One region of the Microbacterium binotii genome, then DNA from elsewhere that is predicted to be linked to it. Evidence: predicted binding sites of a transcription regulator. Region 1 holds the regulator's gene; the other holds the start of a gene.

Region 1 (4,552 bases):
GACGCGCACACGCCGCACGGTGGCGGCGTGGTGCGCCTCGGCTCCCGTCAGCACGACTGTGCGGCCGGGATGCGCATCGGAGGCGTCGTCGAGCAGGAAGTGCAGCGCCATCGGATCAGCCGTTGCGGAAGCGGTCGCGCAGCTTGGCGAACAGGCCCTGCTGGAACTCCGACAGGCGGGGAGCCGGCGCCTTCGTCTTCTTCGCGAACTCCTCGATGAGCGCCCGCTCCTTGTGGTCGAGGCGGGTCGGGGTGACCACGTGCACGCCGATCTTCAGGTCGCCGCGCTGATTGCCGCGAAGCGGCGTGATGCCGCGCCCCTTGATCGTCAGCACGTCGCCGGCCTGGACTCCGGCGCGCAGTTCGAGGTCGACGGGACCGTCCAGCGCCTCGATCCGGGTGGTGGTGCCGAGGATGGCGTCGGGCATCGAGACGTCGAGCGTCGCGAGGAGGTCGTCGCCGTCGCGACTGAAGACCTCGTCGGCGGCCACGGTGATCTCCAGATACAGGTCGCCGTGGGGGCCTCCCGCAGGGCCCACCTCGCCCGAGCCGGGAAGCTGCAGCCGCAGGCCCGTCTCGACGCCCGCGGGGATGTCGACCGAGACCGTGCGACGCGCACGCACCCGGCCCTGGCCCTGGCACGTGGCGCACGGGTACGGGATGGTGGTGCCGTATCCCTGGCACGTCGCGCAGGGCTGGTTGGTGACGACGTTGCCGAGCAGGCTGCGGACCGTGCGCTGCACGTGGCCGCTGCCATGGCAGATGTCGCACGTGACCGGCGATGTGCCGGGCTGGCAGCACCCGCCCTCGCACGTCTCGCACAGCACAGCGGTGTCCACCTCGATGTCGCGGTGGGCGCCGAAGATCACCTCTCGCAGCTCGAGCGTCACGCGCACGAGGGCATCCTGGCCGCGTTCGGTGCGCGAGCGCGGGCGCACCCGTCCTGCGCCGCCGCCGCCGAAGAACGTGTCGAAGATGTCGCTGAACCCGCCGAAGCCCTGCGCACCACCGAATCCGCCGCCGTCGCCGCCCATGTCGTACCGGCGACGCTGCTCGCTGTCGCTCAGCACGTCGTAGGCGTGCGTGACGAGCTTGAAGCGCTCCGCCGCATCCTCACCGGGGTTCACATCGGGATGCAGCTGGCGCGCGAGCTTGCGGTACGCCTTCTTGATGTCGTCCTGCGATGCGTCGCGAGGCACCCCGAGTACTTCGTAGTGGTCTGCCACTTCAGCCTTCCCGTCCGCGTGCCGCGGAATCGTCTCGCACGCGCTCAGCGCGCGCGTTCGTCGTCTTCCAGCAGACGGCTCAGGTAGTGAGCCACGGCGCGGACGGCCGCGAGGTTGCTGGAGTAGTCCATCCGGGTGGGTCCGAGCACGCCCACGCGCGCCTGACCTCCGGTCGTGTCGTAATCGCTGGCCACCACCGACGCCTCGACGAGTCCGAACGCCTCGTTCTCGCGTCCGATGGATGCGGCGAGCCCCTGCTCGTCGGCCACCATCTCGCCCATCAGACGCAGCAGCGTCACCTGCTCCTCGATCGCTTCCAGCAGCGGGTAGATGCTGCCGCGGAAGTCGCCCTCCGCCCGGGCGAGGTTGGCGGTTCCCGCCATGACCAGCCGGTCCTGCCGGAACTCGTCGAGCTCCTCGCCGACGGTGCGCAGGAGCGCGCCAAGGGCGCGGTCGGCCCGGCTGTCCGTCAACGTCTCGGCCAGAGCCTGCGCCACGCGTTGCGTGCCCTCGCGCACGGGCCGCCCGGTCACGAGTACCGACACCTGCGCACGGAGCGTCGCCACATCGGTCTCCTCGAGCGGCTCGGGCCCTGCCATCAGACGCTGCGACACCCGGCCCGTGTCGGTGACGAGCACGACGACCAGACGCGACCCGCCGAGGTGGACGAGTTCGACGTGCGTGATGCTCGCGCGCTCGAACGACGGATACTGCACGAGGGCGACCTGACCGGTGAGCTGGGTCAGCGCGCGGACCGTGCGCCCGAGCATGTCGTCCAGATCGGCCGGAGCCCCGAGGAAGGCGGTGATCGCCGAGCGCTGGGCACTCGTGAGGGGTCGCAGTTCGGCGAGGTGGTTCACGAAGACGCGGTAGCCCTTGTCGGTCGGCACCCGACCGGACGAGGTGTGCGGTGCGGTGATGAGCTCCTCGTCCTCGAGCAGCGCCATGTCGTTGCGGATCGTCGCGGCGGACACGCCGAACGAATGACGTTCGACGATCGACTTGCTGCCAACGGGTTCGCGCGTCTCCACGTAGTCCTGGACGATCGCCCGAAGCACATCGAGCCCCCGATCGCTGACCATGCGCACTCCCTCCTGGCACTCGAGGTCTGGGAGTGCCAATTCTAGCGCGCTCGCGAGGCGAGTCGCCGGTAGGCCGCCCGTAGACTCTCGAGAGGAGGTCGCATGTCGCATCCCGTCATCCACACCGAGACCGGAGTCGTATCCGGAACCCTCTCCGAGGGGATCGAGCGCTACCTCGGCATCCCCTACGCGAAACCGCCGGTCGGAGAGCGCCGATTCGCTCTTCCCGAGCCGGTCGCGGCCTGGGACGGCGTGCGCGAGACCACGGCGTTCGGACCCACATCGCCGCAGTCGCCCTATCCCGGGTTCGTCGGCGAGCTCCTCGCGTCGACGATCATCCCCGGCGACGACATCCTGACCGTCAACGTGTGGCGACCCGCAGATGCGGACGGCGCCGCGGTGATGCTGTGGTTCCACGGCGGAGCGCTCGAACGCGGCACGAGTGCCATCAGCACCTATGACGGCACACCGTTCGCGCGTGACGGCGTCGTCTTCGTGTCGGCGAACTATCGTCTCGGCGCCGAGGGCTTCTCGGTCCTGCCGGACGCGCCCCGCAATGTCGGGCTCGCTGATGCTGCCGAGGCCCTGCGATGGACCCACCGCAACATCGCCCGTTTCGGCGGCGATCCGTCGAGGATCACCATCTTCGGGGAATCGGCCGGCGGCGCCGTCGTCGCCGCGCTTCTCGCCCGTGAGGATCTGCGCCCGCTCCTCGCCGGGGCCATCATCCAGTCGGGACCGCTGGACGCCGAGACCGCCGAGCGCGCCGCCCGGCCGACCCAGGACATCGCACGCAAGCTCGACTCGCCCGCCACCGCCGAGGCCCTTCGAACGATCTCGCCGGAGCGACTCGTCGCGGCGAGGGACGAGCTGACGGCATCGTCCACGTTGCTGAAGGCCGCACCGGGCTTCAACGCGACCATCGATCCGGCGACGTTGCCGGAGACCCCGCGCCGCGCCCTCCTCGACGCCGACCTTCCGGTCATCATCGGCACCAACACCGACGAGTACCGCCTCTGGTACCCCGTGGCTGCGCTCGCGAAGCTCTCGCGCCGCACGTATGCACTTCTGGCGCTCGCGAAGCGTCTCCCACGAGGCGTATGGCGCGCGTACCGGCGGGCTTTCCCCGAAGCCTCTCCGGGAGAGATCATCGGACAGGTCCTGACGGATCTGGCCGTGCGACAGCCGGCGATCGAGGTCGCGCGCGCACGCAGGGCACCCACCTTCGTCTACGAGTTCGCCTGGCCGAGCCCGGTGCGTGATCTTCGCGCCGCGCACGCACTGGACATCGGCTTCGTCTTCGACGCGCTGGGCGACTCGGGCGCGATCACGATGGCCGGGACCGGCGCACCGCAGGAGTTGGCCACGCGCATGCACGCCGACTGGATCCGTTTCGCCGAGACCGGCGATCCCGGCTGGCCCGGGTTCCGGGACAGCCAGATCGTGCGCCGCTACGACACCTCGACGGAGGATGTGCCGCTGCCACGCGCGGAGGTGCTCGCGGCGCTCACCCGCTGAGTCAGTCGGTCAGCGCGCGGACGACCGCGTCGGCGAGCAGCCGGCCGCGACGCGTGAGCACGATGCGACCGCGCAGAGCGGTCGCGCCGTCGACGAGCCCGTCGGCGATGAGGCCGGCCACGGCGCTGCGCCGATCGCTCGGAACGACCTCGATCGGCAGACCCTCGCGGATGCGGGACTCCAGCAGGATCCGCTCGAGCGTGCGCGCCTCTTGGCCGGGTACCTCCCGGGCCGCCGCCGGCGACGAGCCCAGCGAGAGCCGTTGCGCGTACGCGGCCGGATGCTTGACGTTCCACCATCGCACGCCGGCGACGTGGCTGTGCGCGCCCGGACCGAACCCCCACCAGTCGGTTCCGCGCCAATACGCGAGGTTGTGGCGCGAGCGGTGGTCTGCGCCGCGCGCCCAGTTCGACACCTCGTACCAGTCGTAGCCCGCATCCGCCATCGCGTCGTCGACGAGCTCGTACATCTCCGCCTGCAGGTCGTCATCCGGCGCGGGCACGTCACCGGAGCGGATGCGGCGGGCGAGCTTCGTGCCGTCCTCGATGATGAGCGCGTAGGCGGAGAGATGATCCGGCTCCAGCGCGAGGGCGGCATCGACCGATGCGCGCCAATCGGAGAGGGACTCCCCCGGTGCGCCGTAGATCAGATCGACGCTCACGTCGAGCCCGGCCGCCCGCGCCCCCGCGACGGCCGCGGCGACGTTGAGGGGGTCATGCGTGCGATC
Region 2 (4,552 bases), 730 kb from region 1:
CGAGAGGGAAGCCGCCGTGTTCGCGGGCGAGATCTGGACGATCGGGCTCGCGCTCTTGGTGAGCTTGTCGACGACGTTCAGCGACACCGAGGAGGATGCGGCGCCGATCACGATCGAGACCTTCGCGTTGATGAGCTCGTCGGCCGAAGCGGAGGACACGGTCATGTCGTTGCTGTCACCGGAGTCGGTCCAGAACGTACATGCCTCGTCGCCCGCGGCGACGATGTCGTCGACAGCCAGGCCGACACCGGCGATCTCGGGCGGGCCGAGGAATGCCAGGGTTCCCGTGGTGGGCAGCAGGGTGCCGACCTTGAGGATGTCAGCGCTCGTGGTGCCGTCGGCGCAGTTCTGCGCCGTGTAGTCGCCACCTGCGTCTGAGCTGCCGGAGGGCGCTGCTTCGCCCCCGCCGGCACACCCGACGAGCGCAAGCGCCGAGACGCCCGCGAGGGCGGTCGCGGCAAACCACGCCTTCTTGGAGTGAACCATCTGGTTCCGTCCTTTCACTCTTCAATGCGCGACCTGGACGCCGCGTTGCGCCAGAAGCTAGCCGCGCATTGTTACGAGTGTGTTGTAGGCGCGCGTCGCGCACAGTCCTCGCACCCTTTCGCGACGAAATCGTTATGAATCACGCCGCTTTTCGACGCATTACGTCAATTCGGCCACGTCGGACGGAGCGTTCTGCAATCCTGCGCCCCTGCGCGCACGACGCGAGGCGATGATCGAATCCGCACTGAGCAGGATCAGAGCCGCCCACACGAGCGCGAAGCCCGCCCAGCGTCCCGCCGTCATCGGCTCGCCCAGCACCCACCATCCGATGAGGAACTGCAGCACCGGCGCGACGAACTGGACGATGCCGAGCAGTGTCAGCGGCGCCCGACGCGCGCCGGCGGCGAACAGCAGCAACGGAACGGCCGTCACGACCCCCGCCAGCGCCAGCGCCACCGTGGTGCCCGCCCCGGCGGACGCGAAGCCCAGCCCGGTCGTCAGAGCCACCACGACGAGCTGCACGAGGGCGAGAGGGGTGAGCCAGAGCGATTCCAGGGTGAGCCCGCTCACCGCATCCACGGAGGGGCCGATCTTCTTCTTCACGAGTCCGTAGAAGCCGAACGAGAACGCGAGGATGAGCGCGATCCAGGGCATGGCGCCGTACCCGATCACGATCACGACGACCGCGGCGGTGGCGAGCCCGATCGCGACCCACTGCGTCGGACGCAGCCGCTCGCGCAGCACGAGCACGCCCAGCAGGACCGTCACGATCGGATTGATGAAGTAGCCGAGGCTCGTCTCGATGACGTGGCCGCTCAGGGTGCCGATGAGATACGTCTGCCAGTTGACGTAGATCAGGATGCCGGCGAGCACCGTGAGGGCGACGAGCCGACCCTGGCGCAGGATCGCGCCGAGACGTCGCCACGAGCGCGTCACCGCGATCAGGAGCGCACAGAAGACGAGCGACAACAGGATCCGCCACGCCACGATCTCGAACGCCCCCACGGGCGCGAGCAGCAGGAAGTACAGCGGCAGCACGCCCCACAGCAGGTATGCGGAGAAGGCGTACAGGCCGCCGGCGAGGCCCTGCTCGGTGGGAGTGCGTGGGTTCACCGATCCAGCCTAGAACCGCGGGCAGGGTGCGGGGCGCGCCCGCAACGAACGAAGCCCCCGGCCGAACGGCCGAGGGCTTCGAGCAGGCGATGTCAGCGGACGACGACCGCGAGCACGTCGCGCGCGGAGAGCACGAGGTACTCGTCAGCGCCGAACTTGACCTCGGTGCCGCCGTACTTGCTGTAGATCACGCGGTCGCCGACGGCGACGTCGAGCGGAACACGGTTGCCGTTGTCGTCGATGCGGCCGGGGCCCACGGCCACGACCTCGCCCTCCTGGGGCTTCTCCTTGGCGGTGTCGGGGATGACCAGGCCACTAGCGGTGGTCTGCTCGGCCTCGACCTGCTGGATGACGATGCGGTCCTCGAGCGGCTTGATGGAAACCGACACGGTCTACCTCTTCTTTCTCGCTTCGTGAAACGGAAGACTCAGTTAGCACCCTCACACCGAGAGTGCTAATGGCAAGTCTAGAGGCGTCCTGGCACTCGTGCAACGCGAGTGCCAACACGACGTCACGCCTAGGCTGGAGCGATGGAGATGAGCGAGCTGCGCGCCCTTCTCACCCCCGAAGGCCTGCGCCTGCTGGATGAGACGGGGCCGATCGAGTCGACGGCCGCGGTCGCCACGGCCGTGAGCAGGCTCCGCGCCGCGGGACACGGTCCCGACCTCGTCTCTGCCGTGGTCGGTCAGGCGCGACTCCGCTCCCGTGCCGCGGCGAAGTTCGGGCCCTTCGCCGGGCGGATGCTCTTCACTCCCGCGGGCCTCGAGCAGGCCACGCGCCTGAGCGTGGCGGCCCGCCACGCTGGACGATTCCGGGATGCGGGACGGCGCCGGATCGCGGATCTCGGATGCGGCATCGGCGGCGACGCCCTGGGGTTCGCCGCCCTCGGGCTCGAGGTCACCGCCGTCGACGCCGACGAGCCGACCGCGGCCGTCGCCGCCTACAACCTGGCGCCCTTCGGCGACACCGTCACCGTCTCGCACGCCCGCGCGGGGGACGTCGATCTCGCCGACCGGGATGCGGTGTGGCTCGACCCCGCCAGACGCCCGGTCGGCGGCTCACACAACGATCGCCTGCGGGCCGACGAGTACAGCCCTGCGCTCAGCTGGGCGTTCGAGGTCGCGGCGCGCATTCCGACCGGCATCAAGCTCGGTCCCGGCTTCGATCGCGACAGCATCCCCGACGATGTGGAGGCGCAGTGGATCAGTGTGGACGGATCCACGATCGAGCTCGTGATCTTCTCCCGGGAGCTGGCCCGCGACGGAGTCCGACGTGCAGCGCTCGTCGTCCGCGGTGACGAGGTGCACGAGATCACCTCCGGCCACGACGCCGAGGACGTCGCGCCGCGCCCGCTCGGTGCCTTCCTGCACGAGCCCGATGGCGCCGTCATCCGCTCCCGTCTGATCGGCGACGTGGCGCGGTCGCTGGATGCGGGCACGCTCGACGAACGCATCGCGTACCTCACCTCGGACGAACCGATCACGAGCCCGTTCGTGCAGAGCTTCCGCGTACGCGAGCAGTTGCCCGTCGACGAGAAGAAACTCGCCAGGGCTCTCCGCGAACGCGGTATCGGCACGCTCGAGATCAAGAAGCGCGGCGTCGACGTGGACCCGGCCGGCCTGCGCACCCGCCTCAAGCTCAAGGGCGACCGATCGGCCACATTGCTGTTGACGCGGATCGGTGACAAGCGGACGGCGATCCTCGCGGACCGCGTCTGATCAGCCCTCGCCGACGGCCGCGCGTCTGCGGAAGACGGCCGCCGCGCACACGAACGCGGCGACAGCCGCGATCACGATGCCGCCGGCCGCGACGACCGCCGCCGCCCCCAGCAGCGGATTGTCTGCGAGAAAGGCCGATACGGCGATGAACACCGCGCTCGGCACCAACATGCAGGCCAAAACCCCGGCCGTGATCACGACCACAGGGTTGATTCGTCCCCACTCGATCCCCATGTCTGCGAACCTATCAAGCCCGTCGGGACCGAGAGCGTGCTCGCGGGGTGAGAATCAGCCGATCCACCCCGATTGGATGCCGGCGTACATGAGCCATCCCGCGCTGTAGACCAACGAGAGGGCACCGAGCGCGACACCCCACGCCGCGATCGGGCGGCTTTCCACGCGCCCGCGCAGGGACATGACCCCGAGCGTGACGGCGCCGACGCCGATCGGGAAGCCCCAACCAACCACGATGGCGACGATGAGGGCGACCACCGCGAAGCCGAGGGAGAGCGTCGCGAAGTTCGCGGGCGACGCGGCATCCGTCGTCCGCAGGGTCGCGGTCGTCGCCGGAAGCTCCTCGTGCTGGGCGAGCTGCTCCCGCACGTCCACGGGCGCCGTCGGCGGGCGGGTGAAGCCGCCGCGGTGTGTGCCCGGGAGGTCGGCGGCCTGCGTCGGAACGATGACGTCGTCCGAGGCAGACTCGACCCGGGCGACGACCGGCCGCGGCTCGACGACCGGCTCCTGCGGCGAGGGGTCCAGCGCCGCGGCGGCGGCCAGCAGCGGCTGAGCGGCCGCGTCGTCCGGCCCGAACGCCGACGACAGCGCCCCCGGCTCCTCCGGTGCGTCCTTCCCGTGTTCGCGGTTCACCGCTGCTCCGCCACCTGGATCTCGGTGACCGGCAGCGTGGAGTCCGCGCCGAAGCGGAGCGTCGACGGCGCGCGACCGGCGGAGATGAGCTCCGCAGCCAACGCCGCGATCATCGCTCCGTTGTCGGTGCACAGGCTCAGCGGCGGGATGCGGACGGCGACGCCGGCCGCCGTGCCGCGCTCCAGAGCCACGTCGCGCAACCGGCGGTTGGCGATCACGCCGCCGCCCAGCAGCAGTCGCGGCACGCCGTGGCGCTCGCACGCATCCAGCGCCTTCGTCACGAGCACGTCGACGACCGCCTCACGGAAGGATGCGGCGACGTCGGGCACGGCGGCGTCCGGCGTCTGCTCGAGGTAACGCGCGACAGC

The links. The regulator HrcA, encoded in region 1, represses chaperone genes, less so after heat shock. The targets are predictions, from matches to a motif close to TTNGCACTCGNNNNNNNCGAGTGCNAA.
Region 2: the regulator HrcA is predicted to act here: its motif matches at 2,077-2,103, upstream of groES (co-chaperone GroES).

Annotation. Positions count from the first base shown of each region.
Region 1 covers NZ_CP090347.1:1,873,765-1,878,316, forward strand. Annotated here, with positions in the region: gene LXM64_RS09415 (16S rRNA (uracil(1498)-N(3))-methyltransferase) at 1-111, opposite strand, end outside; gene dnaJ (molecular chaperone DnaJ) at 116-1,225, opposite strand; gene hrcA (heat-inducible transcriptional repressor HrcA) at 1,270-2,307, opposite strand; gene LXM64_RS09430 (carboxylesterase/lipase family protein) at 2,410-3,825, shown strand; gene hemW (radical SAM family heme chaperone HemW) at 3,827-4,552, opposite strand, start outside.
Region 2 covers NZ_CP090347.1:2,600,965-2,605,516, forward strand. Annotated here, with positions in the region: gene LXM64_RS12775 (ABC transporter substrate-binding protein) at 1-486, opposite strand, end outside; gene rarD (EamA family transporter RarD) at 646-1,599, opposite strand; gene groES (co-chaperone GroES) at 1,692-1,988, opposite strand; gene LXM64_RS12790 (class I SAM-dependent methyltransferase) at 2,130-3,317, shown strand; gene LXM64_RS12795 (hypothetical protein) at 3,318-3,551, opposite strand; gene LXM64_RS12800 (hypothetical protein) at 3,606-4,184, opposite strand; gene tsaD (tRNA (adenosine(37)-N6)-threonylcarbamoyltransferase complex transferase subunit TsaD) at 4,181-4,552, opposite strand, start outside.